DNA from 2 places in the Tissierella sp. MB52-C2 genome. Region 2 is predicted to be linked to the other one. Evidence: riboswitches for the same ligand, from Rfam matches in the RefSeq annotation. Region 2 holds a riboswitch; the other holds the start of a gene.
What was found. A riboswitch is a leader RNA that binds a small molecule or an ion and turns the genes downstream of it on or off. The one in region 2 is predicted to bind thiamine pyrophosphate.
Positions count from the first base shown of each region.

Region 1: it holds a riboswitch for thiamine pyrophosphate, as region 2 does, so the genes downstream of both, thiT (energy-coupled thiamine transporter ThiT) here and thiD (bifunctional hydroxymethylpyrimidine kinase/phosphomethylpyrimidine kinase) in region 2, are expected to answer to the same signal.

Region 1 covers NZ_CP133261.1:1,730,683-1,734,818, forward strand. The annotation lists gene RBU61_RS08705 (thiamine diphosphokinase) at 1-411, opposite strand, end outside; gene thiT (energy-coupled thiamine transporter ThiT) at 427-975, opposite strand; TPP riboswitch at 1,032-1,131, opposite strand; gene rpe (ribulose-phosphate 3-epimerase) at 1,173-1,820, opposite strand; gene rsgA (ribosome small subunit-dependent GTPase A) at 1,822-2,697, opposite strand; gene pknB (Stk1 family PASTA domain-containing Ser/Thr kinase) at 2,707-4,136, opposite strand, start outside.
Region 2 covers NZ_CP133261.1:2,111,040-2,115,175, forward strand. The annotation lists gene thiM (hydroxyethylthiazole kinase) at 1-582, opposite strand, end outside; gene cytX (putative hydroxymethylpyrimidine transporter CytX) at 566-1,777, opposite strand; gene thiD (bifunctional hydroxymethylpyrimidine kinase/phosphomethylpyrimidine kinase) at 1,777-2,598, opposite strand; TPP riboswitch at 2,678-2,776, opposite strand; TPP riboswitch at 2,864-2,962, opposite strand; gene RBU61_RS10615 (sigma-70 family RNA polymerase sigma factor) at 3,227-3,781, shown strand; gene RBU61_RS10620 (hypothetical protein) at 3,774-4,136, shown strand, end outside.

The DNA of each region.
Region 1 (4,136 bases), 380 kb from region 2:
TAAATAAATAATATTATTATCATCTACTATTTTTCCTTTAATTCCTTTATCATGTAAAGTATTAAGCAAGAATATATTCGCCATTGTATGATCTTGCCTAGACCCTGTTACTCCCATAAGTACAATTTCATCATATCCCTTATCTACTAAATAATCCATAGCTAACTCTGTATCTGTTACATCTTTAATAGATGAATATTTTTCAATAGGGACATTTTTACTTAATATATATTCTAAAGTTGACTTACTTATTGAGTCTAAATCTCCCAAAATCAAATCTGGCAGCTTGTTAATTTTCAGCAGATGTTCCATTCCTCCATCTGCACATACAATAAAATCTACTTCACTGATAATTTCTTTTAACCTATTATAATTAGTAATGGTTCCACTTGAAACTATTAGTCCTTTCATTTAAAAACCTCTTTCCTACTTTGCTTTTATTGTCTTTTCTAAAGGTTTCCATATAATTGCAATTACTATACAAGAAATAATTAGTTCTGGCACTAAATAATAAGCGTTATATTGTATTGAATAAATCCAAGGGTTTAAGTCACCTGCATATTCAGCAAAGAATATTACACCTGATAAAACATGAGATATCATTCTACCTAAAATTCCCATAAATACAGCTAAAAAAATTCCTAAATATCCCTTAACTGAATCTCTATCTTTAATACTATATGCAATTCCTGCTAATCCCAATATACCAAAAGCTAAAGGATAATCTAAAATAAATTGTACTGGGTGATAGAAATAAGGCTTTAATACGAATTGTAATATTCCATAAACACCACCTATGGTTAATCCTGGTGTTACACCCCAACGTATTGCAAATAGCATTATTGGAATCATACTTCCAGCAGTTACCGAACCACCCATCGGTGCTTCATATACCTTAATATAACTTAGTATAGTGGCTAATGCAATCATCATACCCCCTTCTGTCAACATCTTTACATTCCATCGTTTTTGCATTTGAACTCCTCCTTTAAATAAATAAACCCATCGCCAATATAGGGCAATGGGTATTTAAAGGCTAATACACACTTCCCTACGCTGGCATTATCCAGGTCAGGTCATAAGGGTCGGGATAAATCCACTCTCAGCCTTTCGGCTCCCCTAGTGCTAAACATTTTATGCAATTAACTACATTATATCATACAAAATGATTTTTACAACTCTTTAAATTCTTTAGTTCGTTTTTCCACATCTTCAGCCCCAAATATATCAGAACCAGCTACTAATAAATCAGCTCCGCAATCTAATACTTCTCTAGCATTTTGAAGCTTTACTCCACCGTCTACTTGAATTATAATATTTAAACCTCTATCATCAATGATTTTTCTTAGTTTTTTTATCTTGTCTTTCATTGCTTCAATAAAGGATTGCCCACCAAACCCAGGGTTTACAGTCATGATAAGAACTAAATCTACATCATTTAAAATATACTCTATGTTTTCCAATGTAGTAGCAGGATTTAATGATACACCTGCCATAATTCCATATGATTTTATCTCTTGTATAGTTCTATGAAGATGAATAGTTGCTTCTTCATGTACTGTTATTAAATCTGCTCCTGCCTCTACAAAGTCTTTAATATACCTTTCAGGTCTATCTATCATAAGATGTACATCAAAGGGTAGTTTAGTTACACTTCTTAGACTTTTTATGACTGGAGGCCCAAAGGTAATATTAGGTACATAGATTCCATCCATTACATCTAGATGAAGATAGTCTGCACCACCATTTTCTACTTTTTTTATATCTTCTTTTAAATTAGCAAAATCTGCGGCAAGTAACGAAGGTGCGATCTTAGCCATTTTAGTACCTCCTTATTTTCTTTATTTCTTCTAGGAAAAGTAAATAATTCTCATACCTCTCCTTAGATATATTTCCTTTTTCTACTTGATTCTTTACTTCACAATCAGGTTCATTCCCATGTAAGCAGCTTATAAACCTACATTTCTCCCCATATTTCTTTATTTCTCTGAAATATTCTCTAAGTTCTGATTCTTCCTCAATAAAATCCACATTTAAAGAACTAAATCCTGGAGAATCTAAAACAAATGTATTATTATCCAATTCTAGCAGCTCTACATGTCTAGTCGTATGCTTACCTCTTTTAGTTTTTGAACTTACATCTCCAGTTTGTAGTTTGAAGTTTTTATTGACTCCATTTAAAAGTGATGATTTCCCTGCTCCTGAAGGACCTGCAAAAACTGAAATATTACCACTTAATATTTCCTTCAACTCTTCTATACCAATATGATTTATTGCGCTTGTCATAATTACTTTATATCCAGCTGTCTCGTATATGTTTTTAAGCCTTGATGCGTTGTCTAAATCTAAATCAGATTTATTTAGACATATGGTGACTTCCAATTTTTCATATTCTGCCATTAAAAGAAATCTGTCTAAAAGCCATGTATTAATATCTGGTTTTTTTATACTCATGACTATAACGGCTTGAGTAATATTTGCTACTGGAGGTCTTAGTAGCTGTGAGTTCCTTGGATAGATCTCCTCTATATATCCTGTATTATCTTCATCACTTATTCTAATCCTTACTTTATCTCCAATTAAAGGAGTTAGATTTTCTTCTCTGAATACTCCTCTGGCCCTACATTCAATTATCTCATCCTTAGTCTTTACGTAGTAAAAACCACCAATGCCTTTGACTATTATTCCCTCTAGCATAAGAGCCTCCTATTCATTTTTAGGAATCGTATCTCGATATATACCGTCATAATACACTTCAAATTGAGAACCTTTTTTCCCTTGAAGTGTTATAGTAGCTTCACCATCACTTGCTTTATATGTTTTATCATGGACAACTGTAGGAATACCATCTTGAATTCTTATGATTTTAATCTGTGTCTCTTCCTTATCCTGATATGGTGTTAAATTAAAGGTTATTGGTCCCTCTAGACCATCTGTTTCACCATTATTGTCCTCATTATCATTTCCACTATTGTTATCTGTATTATTCTTTGGACCACTGCTTACATATAAATCTACAGCAGTCTTTGTTTGTAAAGGTGTTCCTTGGTTGTAACTTTGCCAAGTGACTATTCCCTTTTCTAAATTATCATTTGGATCTTCTGTTACTTCTCCTACTTCAAGACCTAGTTTGGCTATATCATTCTTTACTTCCTCAATGTTTCTCCCTGTGTATTTTGGCATAATTACAGTTTTAACTTCTTCTCCCTGGCTTACTACTATAGTAATTCTAGTTCCTGTTTCTACACTTTCTCCAGCATCTGGTTCTTGTCTAATGACTGAATTTTCAGGTACTGTATCTGAATTTTCATATTCTAAATCTACTTTTAGTCCTTCAGCATTAAGTATTGATTCTGCATCTCCTAAAGATTTATTTTTTACATCAGGAACTTTTACTAAGTTATCTCCTTCGCTAATAGTTACCTCTATAGGATAATCTTTTTTTACTTTTGAATCTGGATCTTCACTTTGAGAGATTACTTCTCCAGCTTTAAATTCATCGTTTTTAACTCTTGCTATAACCTTAAATTCCAGCCCTAAATCTTCTATTTCTTTTTTAGCTACTTCTTCCTGTTTACCTCGTAAATCTGGAACAGTGATTAAGTCACCAGCAACAAAGAAATTCTTTAGTTTAAAATAACCTAAAAATACAGATGTGGCTAACAAAAATGCTAATAATATACCTAAAAAGACCATTTTTCCACCATTATCTTTTTTCTTTGACTGTTTTGTTTTCTTTGTAACTTTATCTTTTTTCATAGTATCAACATCCTCTACATTAACTACAGGAATTATTCTAGTATGAGAATCGTAATTATTGGTGTCTTCCATACTAAAGTCTCCTATATTATCCTTTACTCTCCTTATGTCTTTTATCAATTCAGTAATATTGCTATATCTATCAGCTTGTCTTTTTTGAACACATTTTAAAATAATATTTTCGAAGCTGGCTGGTATACTACTGTTTAATTCTCTAGGAGGCTTTATATCTTCTTGAACATGTTTTAAGGCAACTGTTATTGGACTTTCTCCTTGATAAGGAAGTTGTCCTGTAACCATTTCATACATAACTATTCCAAGGGAATATATATCTGATTTTTCATCTGTATATCCACCTCTTGCTTGTTCTGGAGAAA
Region 2 (4,136 bases):
GGAAAGCATTTTATGCCCATTGGCTATTCTAGTAACCCGAATTCCATCTGAAACAATATCTACCTCTCCTGTAATCCCCACAACACAAGAATATTTATTCGCCACCGATTTCGCAATAGCTTCTGCATCATTTTTTTCATCTGCTTTTGAAGTATCAACTCCTTTTGTAGAAACACTTAGTCCAGCTACAAAAGAAATCTCTGACAAGTTTCCACGAATTACATCTATTTTTACTTCTGAGAGAATTTTATATGTTGTTTTGTTTCGCAGTGAGGATGCACCTGCTCCAACAGGATCTAAAACTACGGGAATATGAAGTTCATTGGCTTTTATTCCTGCCCTAATCATAGAAGCAACAGTTCGTTGATTTAAAGTTCCTATATTAATTACAAGAGCAGAAGATATTGAAACAATTTCTTCTACTTCTGCAACATCATCTGCCATAATAGGAGATGCCCCCATTGCCAAGATCGCATTTGCACAATCATTTACTGTAACATAATTAGTGATATTATGAATAAGTGGACTTTTTATCCTGATTTCATGGAGTAAATCCGCACAAGCATTAGTTAGATAATTCATTAATACTCCCAGCCTTTCTTTTATTTATAATAAAGCATATAAAGCCCATTGCTACCATTACAGGTAACGTGATTCCTATAATAGAGTTATAAGGCATAAGTAAACGATAAACGATAAATCCAATCACCCATAAAATTATGTTTCTTATGCTATGAGAGTGACTAGGGTCTATATCTTTTTTATGCAACAGAAAATAATCCACAAACAGGATGGCAAATAAGGGTGCAAATACAGAACCTATAAGATATAAAAAATTCTCATATTGGCTAATAGGCACAAACATAGCAAGTAATGAGCCTACGACACATGCAATAACAGCAGCAAACTTTTCATTTACCTTTTTACTTAAATTAGCTGTACTTACTCCTGCAGAATAAACATCGAGAAATGTAGTGGTAACTGTAGAAAATAGAACAATTACAAGAGCAATCAAGCCAAGTCCTGCAGACATTAATATGGATGTAATATCCGATGTACCAGTGTAAATTGCTGCACCGAGTCCAATTACAAACATCACTGTACTACCAACAAAATAACTTATTACACTCCACAAAGTACCTGTGATTTTCTTCTCCAACTTTCTTGTATAATCAGAAATAAGAGGAAGCCAAGAAAGGGACATAGCTACATTAAGTTCAACCGCAGTACCAAAGCTCATAGCTTCTTCCACTACATTTACTCCACTAGTATTTTTGAAAACCGTGAAACCGAGAATAATTGTAAATATAAACAAGACCGTCATCACCACAGTATTTAATTTTGACAGATTTTTAATACTAATTACTACCCAAATACAAATAAGCAATCCAATAACTATACACCATAGCTTTTCATTTTGATAGCCCCAAAGATGATTTGTAATTCCATCAAATGCCTTTGCCCCGTTAATAATCATAATTGCAGTCCAACCAAGAAGCTGTAATATGTTAACCCAAGAGAATCCAAATGAACCATATTTACCAAAAGAAATACGAACAGATTCAGCGGCAGAAAGACCAGTTTTTGCACCAATCAGTCCCGCTGGAAAAAGTATAGCACCTCCAATTACATGACCAATAATAATAGCCCAAATACCTTGGACTAGTCCCAATGGAGCAAGTAAAGCTCCTGTCATAATTTCAGCAATAGATACCGCTGCACCAAACCATAATAATATTTGACTAAAGGTAGATACCTGTTGATTTTCATTTTTCATTATAAATCTCCTTTACTTTCCTTGATGTTCAAACCATTTTTATATAGGTCATAAAAATGATGTGTTGGTCCATTACCCTTACCAATGTTTAAGGAATGCTCAATTGCTGTTGTAATATATTTTTTAGCCTGTTCTACAGCAACAGGCATAGACATACCATGTGCAAGATTGGATGCAATAGCCGAAGAGAAAGTACAACCTGTCCCATGAGTATTTTTTGTATTTATACGCTGGGTTTCAAAATAATAAAACTCTTTACCATCATATAAAATATCCAGTGCATCTCCAATAGCATGGCCACCTTTAACAAGAACATTTTTACACCCCATATCATAAATAAGCTTTGCTGCTATTTTCATATCTTCTGTGCTTCTTATCTGAATATTTGATATCTTCTCAGCCTCTGGGATATTAGGTGTAAGTAAATCAGCATAAGGTAGTACAACCTTGATTAATGTATCTATGGAATCGGGGTCCATAAGTGGGCAACCATTTTTCGCATACATTACAGGATCAATTACAACATTACACGGCTTATATTGCTCAAGTTTTCTTGCTACTGCCTCCATACAAAGTTGTGTAGACAGCATACCAATTTTCACAGCATCAACTTCAATATCCTCGAATACTGCATCAATCTGTTTTTCAATCATATCTGGAGTAACATCTTGTATATCGATAACACGACTTGTGTTCTCTGCTACTACTGAAACAATGACACTCATTCCAAATACTCCATGTGCTGAAAATGTTTTTAAATCTGCTTGTATACCAGCACCTCCACTACAGTCTGATCCAGCAATACTAAGTACCTTTTTCATTGAAACTCCTCCCTTTATTCTTTATATAAAATAAATTAGGGTACTTCTCTATATGGAGAAGCACCCTAATCAAATACAATAATGTAAGTGATTTGCTTCCCTACGTTGGTATTAACCAACAGGTTCAAAGGGTCAGGTTTTACCTTCTCAACTATTTCTAGTCCCCCCGCAAACATTGACTATATTCATTTTTATACTTAATAACCCTATCTTAAATAATAATAGGGTACTTCTCTACACAGAGAAGCACCCTAATCAAATACAATAACGTAAGTGATTTGCTTCCCTACGTTGGTATTAACCAACAGGTTCAAAGGGTCAGGTTTTACCTTCTCAACTATTTCTAGTCCCCCCACAAACATTAACTATATTGAGTATATCTTATAATAATAACATAATCAAGGTACAAAATATAATTTTATCCCTAACTTTATTTATAGACTGATTGCTATTTTCAACAATTATAGTCCTACTATCATCAGATATTAGATTTAAAAAATTATCTAAATAAGTATAATTACTCTTTAAGATATAATTCAACAATCACATATATAAAAATAATATACTAAATATATAATTTAATAAAACTTTTTCATCTATATAATTGTCTAATAGATAGATAATAAAAATGAGCTCATATTTTATTCTCAAGGAGGTGGTTATACTGGAAAAATTAGTTCTTAAAGCAATAAAAGGAGATGGTGAGAGTTTTGGCCTTCTTATAAATAGCAAAAAAGAAGATTTATATAGAATTGCATATAGCTATGTACACAATGAACAAGATGCACTTGATATTATAGGAGAAGCAGTCTATAAAGCTTATATATCAATAGGCAAGTTAAAACATCCAGAATATTTTAATACATGGCTTGTTCGTATAGTCATCAATTGTGCTATCAATTTTATAAACAAATCTAAAAGAATTTTATATCTAGATAATAAGGCTATAGAAAATTTAAATAATGAAAAAAATGATATTGTGGAAACCATTGACTTAAAAGAAGCCTTAGAGAAGTTAGACTCTAATTATAAAATTGTCATAATACTAAGATACTCTCAAAACTTAAAGTTGAAAGAAATAGCTGAAATTCTAGAACTTCCTTTAAGTACAGTAAAAACTCGGCTTTATAAGGCAATAGAACTTTTGAAAATAGAACTTAAGGAGGGCGAAGATTTTGAATAATAATACGGATGATTTGAAAAAAATTTATTCAGATATAAAGATACCTGATGCCTTAAACGATACAATTAACAATTCAATAATAAAGGGAGAAAATTATATGAAAAAAAATAATAAAAGTAAGAAAAAAATAATTAATAGCTTTATATCAGTAGCTGCGGCAGTTGGAATATTTACTCTTAGCATAAACATTTCCCCATCCTTTGCAAATAGCCTTGAAGGTGTTCCTGTTTTAGGGACACTAGTTAATATACTTCAATTTAATAATGGAAGTTCTCAAGGAGGTAAAATAACTGATGGGATTGATGTAAATTTTATATCTCTAGACCAAAAAAAAGATTCTGATATTATCACAATA